Regions from separate parts of the Thermosipho africanus Ob7 genome, predicted to be linked through region 1. Evidence: predicted binding sites of a transcription regulator. Region 1 holds the regulator's gene; each other region holds the start of a gene.
What was found. The regulator HrcA, encoded in region 1, represses chaperone genes, less so after heat shock. The targets are predictions, from matches to a motif close to ATTAGCACTCNNANNNTNNGAGTGCTAAT.
Positions count from the first base shown of each region.

Region 2: a site for HrcA is predicted at 3,317-3,345, ahead of dnaK (molecular chaperone DnaK). Genes of this name have one in related genera too.
Region 3: a site for HrcA is predicted at 4,143-4,171, ahead of OB7_RS08765 (ATP-dependent Clp protease ATP-binding subunit). Genes of this name have one in related genera too.

Region 1 is NZ_NKRG01000001.1:258,640-263,694, reverse strand. Features, by position in the region: gene OB7_RS01370 (glycerate kinase type-2 family protein) at 1-571, opposite strand, end outside; gene nadE (NAD(+) synthase) at 561-1,436, opposite strand; gene dnaJ (molecular chaperone DnaJ) at 1,417-2,556, opposite strand; gene OB7_RS01355 (nucleotide exchange factor GrpE) at 2,562-3,152, opposite strand; gene hrcA (heat-inducible transcriptional repressor HrcA) at 3,167-4,180, opposite strand; gene OB7_RS01345 (MFS transporter) at 4,315-5,055, opposite strand, start outside.
Region 2 is NZ_NKRG01000003.1:147,852-152,906, reverse strand. Features, by position in the region: gene flgB (flagellar basal body rod protein FlgB) at 1-264, shown strand, start outside; gene flgC (flagellar basal body rod protein FlgC) at 276-689, shown strand; gene fliE (flagellar hook-basal body complex protein FliE) at 695-982, shown strand; gene OB7_RS04465 (Hsp20/alpha crystallin family protein) at 1,034-1,462, opposite strand; gene dnaK (molecular chaperone DnaK) at 1,489-3,285, opposite strand; gene OB7_RS04455 (YbjQ family protein) at 3,441-3,767, opposite strand; gene estD (esterase EstD) at 3,769-5,022, opposite strand; gene OB7_RS04445 (ABC transporter permease subunit) at 5,025-5,055, opposite strand, start outside.
Region 3 is NZ_NKRG01000009.1:31,331-36,385, reverse strand. Features, by position in the region: gene OB7_RS08785 (DUF445 family protein) at 1-160, shown strand, start outside; gene OB7_RS08780 (DUF445 domain-containing protein) at 276-842, shown strand; gene OB7_RS08775 (CPF_0552 family protein) at 869-1,138, opposite strand; gene bcp (thioredoxin-dependent thiol peroxidase) at 1,221-1,673, opposite strand; gene OB7_RS08765 (ATP-dependent Clp protease ATP-binding subunit) at 1,750-4,116, opposite strand; gene OB7_RS08760 (sensor domain-containing diguanylate cyclase) at 4,340-5,055, shown strand, end outside.

The DNA of each region.
Region 1 (5,055 bases):
ACCTTAAATCATTTTCAAGTACATCTGATAAAACCAATGTAATTACCTTTGATTTAACAAAATTTAAAAACCTTCCACCTTTTACTTTTGAAAGTCTTGAGCGAATAGTATTAATCTCCTTAATATCTGCACCACTTTTTAAGAGCTGCGTCGTTACATCTTTTAAATCATCCAATGAAAGTCCATCTTGCAATAGTTCAAAAGTAGATGAACCTCCTCCAGATATTAAAAACAATAGGATATCATCTCTTGATAATTTTGAAAATTTTTCAACGGCAAATTTTGTAGCAGAAAGTGAGTTTTCATCCGGTAGAGGGTGCCCTGCTTCAAATATATCAAAATTTTCAATATTTCCAAAATTATATCCATATTTTGTTATAACTATTCCATACTCTATATCCAATACATCATTTGCAGCCTTTGCCATCTTCCATGCTGCTTTTCCAATTGAAAGAACATATACTTTCTTATCAACCCTTATTTCTTTTAACTTTTCTTTTACTAGCTTTTCAGGTTGGATATCTTCTAAAGTATCAAAAATTAGCTTTTTTGCTAACGTTTTAAGTTCCATATAAATCATCTACCATGCTTACATTCCTTAATGAATTTCTCTTTTTTCCAATTTGATAAAGCCTTTTTACTAGTTTAACCTTTTCAGGGTCTTCACCATCCAAACTTTTGTTATTTACTAGCTTATCTAATATCCTATCAAGAGTAGAATAATCAAGCCCAAATATTTCTTCATCACCAATTCCTGGAATTAAATCTGGTGAAGCTGGTTTCATAATTATTTTTTCAGGGACATTTAATTCTTTTGCAAGTTCGTATACCTGAGTTTTATAAAGATGCAAAATTGGTTCAATATCTGTTGAATCATCTCCCCACTTTACATACAACCCTGTTAAAAATTCTGTTTTATTAGTAGTTCCAACAACAGCGTAATTCCTTCTTTCCGCCTCTTTGTATAGATAAACCATTCTCACCCTATGTTTTGCCCTATAGTAGCTTATACCTTTTAAAAACTCTTCATCATAGATTCCTTCTATATCAAATTCAAAAGGATTACCTTTTTCTTTATACTTTTGCCATCTTCTCTTTGCAAAATTTTCCTTTACCTTCCAGGGCACAAAAAATGCTGGTGGGTAATATTTATAAATGCCAAGTGCTCGAAGAATCTTTGTAATATTCTTTATTTCATATTCAACTCCAAAGTATTTACAAACAAAAACAGCATCTTTAACTGAATCTTTAGGACTATCTCTTTCAGGCAAAATAAAGCACTTTATCTTATCCCTATCAAATGCTTTTACAAGAAGTGCTAAAACTACTGCTGAATCAAGTCCTCCACTAACTCCAAGAACTAATCCTCTAAAATTATATTGTGCAACTGTCTCTCTTAAAAAATTAACAATCTTTTCACTCTTCTTCGTCAACATCCTTTCCCCTCAATTTCGCAATTTCCTTTAATAACTTTTTCTCAGAGCGAGATACTCTTTTTGGAATATCTACTTTGATCTTTAAAATTAAATCTCCCCTTCTTCCCGTTCTCATATCTGGTACGCCTTCTCCGTATACATAAATGTTTTCTCCATCTTGAACACCTGATGGTATCTTAACTTCTTTAACTCTACCGTCAGGCATCTTAATTTTTACTTTGGTTCCAAGTATTGCTTCAACATAATCTATTTTTATCTCCTTTATTAAATCATTTCCACGTCTTTCAAAATCAATATGTCCTGTAATTCTTACATTTACATATAAATCGCCATATCCACCACCGTTATACCCTGCATTACCTTTACCTTGAACTCTAATAACGGTTCCGTTGTCAACTCCAGCTGGAATTTTTACTTCCACTCTATGTCTTTTTCTTATTCTTCCACTGCCACCACATACATGACATGTCTCTCCAGGTATCTTTCCTGTGCCACCACATTGATTACATGTGTATTGATTTACAATAACTCCAAGAAACGTTCTTCTTTCTTCTCTAACTACCCCTGTTCCATGACATTTCGGACAGCTTACCCATCCACTTCCTGGCTCTACCCCTTCACCATTACAATGACTACATACCTCATACCTATCGTATTCAATTGGGATAGTTGTTCCTGTAAATACCTGCTCAAAAGGCACATCAACAGTTATATTTATGTCTTCTCCGCGTTTTGCTCTTCTTTGTTTTTGTCTTGAAGATGTTCTTTGATCACCAAAGAATATGTTAAATATATCGTTATTAATAAAATCACCAAAGTCTTTGAATATATCTTCAAAACCACCAAAACCACCAAAGCCACCAAAACCGCCTCCACTACCAGCGTTTGGTGGGACATCACCTACATATCCGAACCTATCGTACATTGCTCTTTTTTCAGGATCAGAAAGAACTTCGTATGCTTCTTGTATTTCTTTAAATTTTTCTTCCGCTTCTTTTCTATTTTGATGATTTCTATCCGGATGCCATTTTTTTATTAATTGTTTATATGCCTGCCTTATTTCTTCTTGAGACGCATTTCTTGAAACACCAAGAATCTCATAATAGTCTTTTTTGGCCATATATTTCACCTCCTAGGCTTAATCGAGACCTTTACCTTCACAGGTTTTAGAACTCGTCCATTAAATTTGTAACCATCTTCCACAATTTCAACAATTGAATATTCTTCTTTTTCTTCATCCTCAACTCTTTCTACAGCCTCATGCTCAAACGGGTCGAATTTATCTCCAACTTTAATTTCCTGCAAACCAAGTCCTTCTAGTATTTTAAATAAGTTTTTGTATATAATTTCCATTCCCTTGAAAAATTGTGTTTTTTTAGTCTCATCATCAACATTTTTAAATGCTCTTTTAAAATCATCAATTATAGGAACTAATTTTTCTACAATTCTACCAATTGTTGAAATAGAAATTTGTTCCTTTTCCCTTGCAACATCTTTTTTATAATTCTCAAATTGAGATTTTAAAATTCTAGCGTAATTTTCAAATTCTTTTAACTGATTTTCAAGTTCCTCAATCTTTTTTGATTGTTCATCAATTATTTTTTCTAAATCTTTTTCCTTTCCTTTTTCTTTCTTTTCTTTATTAGCATCCTCTTTAACATTTTCAACTTTTTCATTTTCAATCATTTTTTCTTTTTTCATTTCCTTTTTTTCCATATCTTCCACCTCCATTATTCAACATTTCTTGCAACAACAGTAAAGTATTCAGTTAATCTATTCACTACATATTCCACACTATCGAATACTCTGTTGTAATCACTAAATTTATCAAAAATAACAGCTATTTTCCCGACTTCTCTGTTGAAAACAAAGTACGGCATTATCAAAATTGAATACTGCTCAAAGTTTTTAATATTATGCTCTTTTCCAATGAATATGCCTTCTCCAAGTTCAAAAATCTTAGAATAATATTCTTCATTTGTTGAAAATCTAACAATCTCTTTTAACTTTTCTTCATCGAATCTTTTTGCATTAACAAGATTAAAAACACCTTCTGTAATATATTCTTCATACTTTTCAGAAGCTATCTTTTCTGAAAGTTCAATAAATTCTTTCAGCCTTCCTCCAACCCATGAAAATCTTTCAACAACTTCTCTCAGTTTAGCCCTAAATTCACTAAGCAAAATTCCATCAAGACTTTTGTTTAAAAATTCTTCTATTTCTTGAATATTGTAAATTTCTGAATGCTGAATTGGAAGAACTGATGTAAGTCCAAGTTCGGTAATTATATTAACAATGGAAAAGTTTTTAGTAACTGGTGTTAAAACAACTCTTCTAATTCTTAAATACATAGGATTAGGTTTTTCAATTATAACAAAAGCTTTAACTGTGGTTGCAAGTAGCTTTGCAGCACCTTGAATAATCTTATCCAAGTCACCTATTGGAAAATCTATACTAACGTCTATAGAACTTCCTGATTTCTTTGTTTCTTTTCTAAGTTTTAATATTTCATTTACGTAAAATCTTAAACCTTTATCTGTCGGGACTCTTCCCGCAGAAGTATGTGGCTGAAATACGTATCCAAGATAATCTAACTTTCTCATATCATTTCTTACAGTTGCACCACTCCACTCAAGATTTGTAGATTCTAAAATCTTTTGAGAACTTACTGGGGTCCCAGATTTCACATATTCTCTTACAAGACAATATAATATCTGCTCTTGTCTTGTAGACAATTCTTTCATTTTCTCACCCCATTTATCAGCCATCTTATCACTCTTTATCTTTGTCTGATAATAGTATATCATAAAACGATTTTACAGTCAAATAAATAAAGGCTCCAATATGGAGCCTTTATTTTAAAAAATATTACTTTTATTTAATTTACCGCTTTATCTTTTGTCTCTACTCCCAATACAAGAGTCATAACCGCTGCAAATATAGCAAACAAAGACACAAATGAAAGAGCTGCTACTATAGATTTGTCAACGAAATAACCAGTAAAGTACGGGGCAATAATTCCTGCTATTCTTGCAGTTGCACCTGCAACACCATTTGCAGTTCCCCTAAATGAAGTTGGAAATAGCTCAGGAGTATATGCGTACACAAGTCCCCAAACTCCCAAAGTGAAAAATGAAAGGATCAATACTATAAACAGAAAGCTCAAATTGCCAGTTGCAAGCAGCAATAGGAAAGAAGATAAACCCATACCTATGAAATATGTTGCAAGAGTTTTTTTACGTCCCCACTTTTCAATCAAATAAGCAACTGAAAGATAACCCGGAAGCTGTGCGAGATATACAAAGAATGTATACCATTTTGCCTTTGTAATAGTTATCCCTAAACTTGCAATAAATATCTTTGGTGCCCATGAAAATAATGCATAATATACAAAACTAACCACAAACCAAGATACAATAACTAAAATAGTTTGTTTTATATGTTCTTTTCTAAAAAGTCCACTGAAAGTTACCTTTACTTTTTCTATCTCTTCAATATTTTCAGGTACTTTGTTAAAAATCTTTTTTAAACCTTCAACCCCTCTTTTTTCAAATATATATTTTGGAGTATCTTTTTTTCTAAAAAACGGAATTAAAGAAATAATTCCAATTGAAAAAAT
Region 2 (5,055 bases), on a different contig from region 1:
GTTTTTGAAGAATTGTTAAATGAATCAAAAATGAAGTTGAGTTTAAAAACGACTTCAGGAAAACATATAGAAAGAACTCCAAAGGTTGTAAATCCTATTATTAAGGCTCAAAAAAATACTTCATTAACTAACGATGGTAATAACGTAGATATTGATATTGAAATGGTAGAAATGGTAAAGAATGCGCTTAGATATCAAACTTTATCCAGGCTTATGAGCGCTAATATTGATAGATACAATACAGTTATTAGGAATATTAGGTAAGGAGGTAAAACATGAATGAATTTAATATAATGACGATTTCTGCAACAGGAATGTCAGCTCAAAGGCTCAGAATAGATGTTATATCAAATAATCTAGCAAATTCAGAAACAACACGAACTGAAAATGGCGAGCCGTATAGAAGAAAGGTACCAGTATTCCAGGAACTTTTGAGAAATATTAATGGTAGATTGGAAAATGGTGGAGTAGTTGTGAAAAAAATTTACGAGGATAAATCTCCATTTAGGATAGTATACGATCCAACACATCCAGATGCTGATGAAAATGGTTATGTTAAACTTCCAAATGTAAATGTTGTAAGGGAAATGGTGGATATGATTAATGCTCAAAGAGCATACGAAGCAAACGTTACTGCATTTAACACTACAAAAGCTATGATAAATAGTGCTCTCCAAATTGGGAGGTGATTTGTATGATAGATAAAATAAACGGTGTAGGAAATTATGGAAATCTAAAACCTTCAAGTGTAAAAAAACAGAATACGGATTTTACTAAAATACTTAATGATGCTCTAAAGAGCGTAAATGATCAGCAAAAAAAAGCAGAGCAGATGGCAGATGATTTCGCAACTGGAAAAATTAGTAATATCCACGAAGTTATTGTAGAAGCTGAAAAAGCATCAGTCTCATTGAGGCTTACAGTCGAGGTAAGAAATAAGATTGTTGACGCGTATAAGGAAATTATGAGGATGCAATTTTAAATAACTATGTGAAAAAATAAGAAGGCTCCGAATTTTCGGAGCCTTCTTTTATTATTCAACTTGTATATCAATAACTTTTTTGTCTTTTGTTTCTTTCTTTGGAAGTTCAATTGTCAATACCCCATCATTGAATTTTGCTTTAATTTTTTCCATGTCAACATATTCTGGAAGTCCAAATGACCTTTCGAAGTATCCTTCTGCCCTTTCAATTATTTTGTAGTTCTTTCCTTTATCCTCGCGATTGAATTTTCTTTCTCCTTTTATTGTAAGAACGTTATCTTCAATTGTTATTTTAACGTCATCTTTTTTAAGACCTGGAAGTTCAGCTTCAATGACAACTTCTTTATCCGTTTCATAAACATCTACTTTTGGGAAGTGAGTGGTATCAAATCTTGATGGTCTTACAAAGTCTTCAAATAATCTGTCAATCTCTCTTTGAAGTTCTACAAATGGGTCAAAGTAATTTCTTCTTGCTAACATACTCTCACCTCCCTTTATATTTTTTATTATTGATTTTCAGCCTGTTGATTTCCGCCTTGTTGATTTTGCTTGTATATATACTCTCCGATTTTTGTCTTTTCTCTGTCAAGTTCATCAAACAACATTTTTATTCTTGGTATATCGTTTTTATTTATTGCATCCCTTAAGTCTTTAACAAGGTTTTCGAGTTTGTCTTTTTCATCTGCTGGTATTTTGTCACCATATTCTTTTAGTGATTTTTCTATGTAGTATGCAAGGTCATCTGCTTTGTTCTTAAGCTCTACTTCTTCTTTTCTTCTCTTGTCTTGTTCTTCAAATTTCTTAGCATCTTCAATGATCTTGTTGATATCATCTTCGCTTAATTGATGTCTACCGGATACAACCATTGATTGTTCTTTTCCAGTACCAAGGTCTTTTGCAGAAACGTGAACAATACCATCGCTGTCAATATCGAATGTTACTTCGATTTGTGGAACGCCCCTTGGTGCAGGTGGAATTCCTACAAGTCTAAAGCTTCCAAGTAAAATGTTATCTGCTGCAATTGGTCTTTCGCCTTGGTATACTCTTACTTCTACTTCTGTTTGACCGTCTTCTGCAGTTGTAAAGACTTTACTCTTTTTAATTGGTATAGTTGAATTTCTTGGGATAATTGGTTCAAACAAACCACCTTTTACTTCTATGCCAAGTGTTAATGGTGTAACATCAACTAATACGATATCTTTTCCTTGTGCTCCTTCTTCTCCTGCAAGAATTGCTGCTTGAATTGCTGCACCAACTGCTACTGCTTCGTCTGGATTGACTCCTCTGTTAGGATCTTTACCAAATATTTCTTTGATGAATTTTTGAACCATTGGAACTCTTGTCATACCACCTACTAGGATTATTTCATCGATATCTTCTGGTTTTAATTTAGCATCTGAAAGAGCTTGTTCAACTGGTTTTCTTGTCATTTCAACAAGATCCCTTGTTAAGGATTCAAACATTGAACGTGTTAGTCTCATTTCAAGATGTAATGGACCTTCTGCTGTAGCTGTAATGTATGGCAAGCTTATATCAGTTTCAAGTTTGCTTGAAAGCTCAATTTTAGCTTTTTCAGCAGCATCTCTCAATCTTTGAAGAGCTTGCTTGTCCTCTCTTAAATCGACACCGTGTTGTTTTTTAAATTCTTCTGCTAACCAATCGATTATTCTTTGGTCAAAATCGTCACCACCAAGATGGTTATTACCGGAAGTTGCAACTACTTGAATGACTCCATCACCAATTTCAAGTATTGAAACGTCAAATGTACCTCCACCCAAGTCGTATACAAGAACTTTTTCTTCTTTTCCTTTTTTATCAAGGCCATATGCAAGAGCTGCTGCAGTTGGTTCGTTTATAATTCTTAAGACTTCAAAACCTGCAATTATACCAGCTTCTTTTGTTGCCTGTCTTTGAGCATCATTGAAGTATGCAGGACAGGTAATGACAGCTTTTTTAACTTCTCCGCCCAAGTATTCTTCTGCGTCTCTTTTTAGCTTCTTTAGTATAAATGCACTAATTTCTTGTGGGGTATAGTCTTTGTCATCGATTTTTACTTTATAATCGGTTCCCATTTTTCTTTTTATTGATTTAATAGTTCTTTCAGAATTTAATATGAGCTGCCTTTTTGCAGGTTCACCTACAAGAATTTCACCAGTTTTACTGAATGCAACTATTGATGGAGTTGTTCTTGCACCTTCAGCATTTGGTATAACTTCAACTGAAGAATCTGGTTTCATCCATGCAATAACACTATTTGTTGTACCCAGGTCTATACCTACGACATATTCTTTTTTATTTGCCATATCTTTCACCTCCCGATACATATTATATGACATTAGCAGTCTTTTGTCAAGAGTGATAATATAGATAATAAAAATCAAGAATGCCTATAAATAGAGGCATTCTTGATTGTAATTGAAAATTTACTAAAAATTATAGCAATTGTTACATAAGTTTGTTATTCATTTGACTTTTTAATCTTTACAGCTGTTCCGTAAGCAAGCATTTCTGCGGCACCACTCATTACTGAAGAACTTGAAAATCTTACATTTACCACTGCATCTGCTCCTATTTTTTCTGCTTCGTCTATCATTCTTTCTATTGCTTTGTTTCTAGCTTCTGTCATCATTTCTGTATATGCTTTAATTTCTCCACCGGCGAGGGTTTTAAATGCGGCAGCGATATCTTTTCCTAAGTGTTTTGATTGAACTATATTTCCCATTACAATTCCTAATATTTCAACAATTTCATAACCATGAATATTCTCTGTTGTAGTTATTATCATTTTAATTCCTCCCTTCTATAAATGATACGATATCCTCGATTACCTTTCTACTAACTTGGTTTTCAATATAATATGAATATGGAGATTTTTCACCTGGAGTAAAAATATGTGTCAGATTAGAATACATCTTAATTTTAATATTTTTCTTTTCTGAAAGTTCTTTTTTGAAAATTTCAAATTCTTTTGTAGTAACTTGATAATCATTTTCTCCAAAAAGCATTAGTACTGGAATTTTTAATTGTTTTATATATTTTAAAGGATTGTAATTTCTAAGATCGTACCAATAACTTGCTGGTGCTCCAAGAATTATTTCATTTTTGCTTGCTTTGTTATTTGTTAGTTTTATTACCTCTTCTTTTGCTTTTTTAATTTCTTCTTTATTTTTTCCAGAGTAAAGTTTTTCAAGAAATTCTAATTGATCTAGTGTTATTTCTTCTATATTTCTTGCAGGAGGTGCAAGAAGAATTAATCCATATATATCTTGATTTTTATAGGCTATGTATGGAGCAAGATATGCTCCAAGGCTGTGACCTAACAGATATATTTTTTTATATCCTTCTTTTTTTAAAAGTTTAACAGCACGCTCTACATCATCTATTACTTCCTCTTTTACAGTTATATTCTCTGGATCTTTTAGAAGCTCAGGATGCAAAGTTCTTTTATCGTATCTTAATACAGCTATATTATTGCTTGAAAGTCCATATGCAATATCTTTAAAAATTTTATTTGGGCCAATTGTTTCATCCATATCATTTGGTCCTGATCCATGTATTAGAATTACTGCAACATCAGTTGGATTTTTTGGGATCGTTAGTTTCCCGGGTAAATCTCCTACTTTAATATCTTTTTCAGTAAAGTTATCATTTTTTACATAGTTTGGTGCTTTGTACTCAAGGTTTTGAGCAATGTTAAAAAATAAGCCATCTATTTTACCTTGGTTATTTACAGTTATTGAGATATTTAGTGCTCCTTTTTGAAATTTTGCTGTGTATATGTAAATCATATATGGACTTTTTTCAATAGGAGTGATTTTAATAATATTTGAAAATGGACCATAGGTTTGTTCAATACCTTCCCATATTTCTTTTAATTTGCCAATTGGAAGATGTTTTTTCAAGATATCTGAAGAAAGCTCATAGCACTTTTCAAAATTTTTGGAAATTAAACCTTCAAAATATGATTGGGCTACTAATTGGTATTCTATAGGAAAAATAGTTATTGAAACAACAAGTAATGCAAAAATAACTTTTTTCATATTTAAACCTCCTTTTCTTTAAAGATTAGATAT
Region 3 (5,055 bases), on a different contig from region 1:
AAATCCAAAGTCATTGCGTGAGTTTATAGAAAAAAACAAAGAAAACTTTTTAAATTCTATAATTGAATTTCCAAACTCAAAAGAACTAGTAATACCACCACTAAAGAATATAACAAACGACAGAGAATTAGAAAAAAAAGATAACAAAAGCCATTTTTGAAAAAATTGACGAGGAAAAGCTCTGGAATTTAATAAAGGAAAAAAGTTTATCTGAACTCAATATTGACACATCAGAGATTTTAATTAACAACATTGATAATTTTATAGATGATTCTTTGAAGGAAAAAGTTAAAGAATTTCTAATTTCAAAAATTAAAATTCCACTTATTCCTATAGGTTCTTTTGTTGAACCATTGATTGATAAATTCTTTAATGATGTTAAAAACGACATACAACAAAAAGGTGAAATCTATAACAGTTTAAAGCAAATTATAAAACAAAAGATTAACAATAAAAAGATAGAAGATCTTTTAACATTTGAGCAATTTAAAAATCTTATCCACAACCTAAAAAGCAATATCTTTGATTTCACAGTTAAAAAAGTTTCAAATATATTAGAAAGAAAAATAGACATAAAAGAACTATTAAACTATCTTGGTCTAGACATAGAAAAATTGTTAGTAGATATTTTTACAAAATATGAAAATAGAATAATTTGTTTAGTTGAAAAATTCTTTGAAAAAATATCTTTCAAAGAAATAATAAAGGAAAAGATAGAAAGCTATTCTTTGGAAGAAATGGAAGAAGTCACACTAAAACTTGCAAGAAGAGAATTAAGATACGTAGAAATTTTTGGAATACCACTTGGAATGCTTATAAGCGTCTTTCAAATAATATTTTAAGCCTCGGAAAACCCGAGGCTTAAATTTTAGTTAAACCTTAATCTCATTAAATCACATTTTACGCCTGGAATTTGATTTAACTTTTCTTTGAGTTCTTCATGTTTTGATTCATCATCAACAAGTTCTAATATGATAAGTCCTGAGTTTGAACAATATTGTGGAACACCTTCATGTAATCCCAATCTTGTTTTAATATAGCATCCATATTCTGTCAAAAGTTCTTGAACTTTTGTTGCTGCCTTTTCCCTGTTATCAATTAAAATTGCCATAACAGTTCTTACAGTAATATCTGTCATAAAAACACCCCCTTTTTTAGTGCAAAAATTCACAAAATTAATCAAAATACACGTTATTTTATTTATCAATAATATTATACCATTATAAAAGTTCTTTTAAAGTTTTTAAAACTTCATTTGCGTGATCCTTTACTTTCACATTTCTCCAAACCTTTACTATATTTCCGTCTGGATTAATTAAAAAGGTACTACGAATGACTCCAAAATATTCTTTTCCATACATCTTTTTCTTACCCCAAGCCTGATAATCTTCAATAACTTTGTGAGCTTCATCACTTAAAAGAAGAATAGAAAGAGAATGTTTTTCAACAAATTTTTGATGTGATTTTGGACTGTCTTTACTTATACCAATAATAACTGCTCCTAACTTTTCAAATTCTTCTTTTAGCTGCGAAAAATCTTTTGCCTCTCTTGTGCAACCTGAAGTATTATCCTTTGGATAAAAATACAATACAACCCATTTGCCTTTAAAATCTTCCAAACAATGCATTTTACCATTTTTGTCAGGAAGACAAAAATTCTTTGCTTTTTCCATACTTTCGCCTCCTGAAATTATTATACCACTTTCAATTTTAAAATAAAAAAAAGTGGCTCCTACTTGGAGCCACATTCTATTTTGTCAATTCTTTTTCTTTTTCTACAATCAATTTTCCATTTTCTTCATCAACTAGAACAATATCTCCTTCTGCAATTTCTCCAGCAATTATTTTTACCGAAAGTGGTGTTTCAATTTCTCTCTCTATTAACCTTCTAAGTGGTCTTGCACCAAATGCTGGATCGTAACCTTTTTCTGCTAGATATTCTTTTGCTTTCTCTGTAAGTTTTATCTTTAAATTCTTTTCTTTTAATCTATTTTCAAGCCTTGCAACTAATTTTTCTACAATTTCTTTCATATGCTCTTTTGTCAATGGCTTGAATATCACTACATGGTCTATTCTATTTATGAACTCTGGTCTAAAGTAGTGTTTTAAATCTTCACGTACAGATTCTTCTATCTTTTCAAAATCAACTCCAGCTTCTACTTTTCTCAATATCTTATCACTTGCAAGGTTACTTGTCATGATTATTATTGTATTTCTAAAATCAACTGTGTTACCTTTACCATCAGTAAGTCTACCATCATCAAAGACTTGTAAGAGTACATTGAATACCTCAGGATGTGCCTTTTCTACTTCATCAAGGAGTATCACACTATATGGTTTTCTTCTAACAGCTTCGGTTAATTGACCACCTTGATCATAACCAACATATCCTGGAGGTGCACCTATAAGTCTTGCAACTGAGTGTTTCTCCATGTATTCACTCATATCAATCCTTATGAGTGCGTTTTCAGAGCCAAAGAGTAATTCAGCAATTGTTTTTGCAAGTTCAGTTTTGCCAACACCACTTGGTCCTAGGAATAAGAATGTTCCTATTGGTCTATTTGGATCTTTTATACCAGCTCTTGCTTTTCTTATTGCATCAGCAACTACTTTTACAGCCTCTTCTTGGTCTACCATTCTCTGATGGACTAGTTCTTCAAATTTTAATAATTTTTCTTTTTCAGACTCCATCATCTTTGTAGCTGGAATTCCAGTCCAAGATTCTACAACCTTTGCGACAGTTTCAGGTGTTACTTCTCTTGAACCATACTTTTTCTCGAGTTCTTCGTATTGCTGCTGCATTTTGTACATTTGCTGCTTCATCTCTGCAGCTTCTTTATACTGTGAATTAATCGTAAGTTCATCTATTTTTTCACTCAAAGATTTTATTTTTTCTTTCAACTCAGTCAATTTTGGATCACTATTTTTCAAACTTACTTTTGCAGCTGCCTCATCTATTAAATCTATTGCCTTGTCTGGCATAAATCTGTCCTGGATATACTTTGCTGAAAGCTTTGCAGCAGCTTCAATAGCATCGTCTGTTATCTTAATATCATGATGTTTTTCATATGTTTCGCGCAATCCTTTTAATATCTCTATAGTTTCCTCTACACTTGGTTCTTCAACAAGTACTGGTTGGAACCTTCTTGCAAGAGCCTTGTCTTTTTCAATGTGTTTTCTATATTCTTCAAGTGTAGTTGCACCTATGGCATGAAGTTCTCCTCTTGCAAGTGCTGGTTTAAGCATATTTGATGCATCCATTGCACCTTCTGCTGCACCTGCTCCAACAATGGTATGTAACTCATCAATGAAAAGAATAACATTATCTTTCATTTTCTTAATCTCTTCCATTACTTTCTTTAAACGCTCTTCAAATTCTCCTCTGTACTTGCTTCCTGCAAGCATTTTCCCTAAATCAAGCATTAATATTTTTTTATTCTTCAGCTTCTCAGGAACTTTACCTTCAACAATTCTTTGAGCAAGGCCTTCAACAATTGCAGTTTTTCCAACACCTGGATCTCCAATAAGGACTGGGTTGTTCTTTGTTTTTCTTGAAAGAATTTCAATTACCCTTTCAATTTCTTTTTCCCTTCCAATAACTGGTGAAAGTTTACCTTCTTTTGCAAGCTTTGTTAAATCAGTGGTATACTTTGCTAATACATTTCCTTCACCATCAATTTCTCCAGAGTCTGCTAGCTCTTTAACCGCTTTTAAAACCGAATCATAAGTTACATTGTACTTTGATAATATAGCTGCACATTGAGTTGAAGCATCCTTAAGAACAGCTAACAAAAAGTGAACTGGTGATACTTTGCTTGAACCTAATAACTTACCTTCTTTTCTTGAAAGTTCAAAAATCCTAGATAGCTCATTTGACATATAAACACCAGAAGATGAACCGTAGTAAACCCCATATTGGCTTTCAATTAATTCTTCTAACCTATCTTCGATTTCTTCAGTAGGTACATTTAAAGCTTCAAATATTTTTTGAATGTTTTCATCTTGAAGAATTTCATATAGTACATGCTCGGGTTTTAACAGGTTCTGCCTTCTTTGAGATAAGCGTTCTGCTGCTTGCTGGACTAATTCTTGCATCCTTTCATCTAAATATCTCATATATCTCACCTCCGAAAAATTTTTCTTTTATCAGTCATATATTTAGACTGATAACATATGGAGGAGTTCAAAATTTTAATGTAAATTTTTTGTTAACAAAAGTAACAACAAGAAAAATATGGTTTTTGTGATATAATATTAATTGAGTAAATAACTATAACTTAAAAGGTAAATAAAAATTATTGGGAAGGATCAATATTATATATTAAAAGGGGAAAGAATAATGTTGATCTTTTTGTTTATTTTAACCTTCGTTTTAATTTCATTACTATTTTATATTGTTAGAATTATAAAATTAACAAAACTTATTTATAATACTGCAAGGAAAGATTCTAACGTTATAATCTGGAAAAATTCCAGAATTTTATACTGTGACAAGCCATTAATGGAACTATTAAAAAAGCATGGAATAGATGTAAATGATTTTAGAAATTTTTCTTTTGAAAAGATAAATTTCTACATTAATAAATATCCTTTTTTAAAAGAATTTTTTGAAAAGTTTAGAGTAAACTTTGAAGAAAAACTCTTTGAATATGAAACTACCATTTTCCTTTCAAATGAATTTTATAAAATCAAATTTAGAAGAGAAAAGAATAAGACAACTGTTTATTCTGTGTTATTGATAACAAACGTAATATTAAATATTAAGGAATATACAGATGAATTAATAAGTTCTATTTATAAAATTCCTGAAGAATTTTTTAATTTAACAACCTCGGATACTTCAACATATGAACTTGTAGATTATTTCTTTAATTTTCTTTCCAGTCAAAATATAATTGACTCATTAGTCGTTGGAATTAGAAAGATTGATGGCTCAATTAATATAATTTATGGAAAAATAGGAGATAAAAAATTTAAAAACTTCACAATTAAGGATAAAACATTAATTTCATACATATCAGATACTGGAGAAAAGTTGTACGTAAATAACTCAGA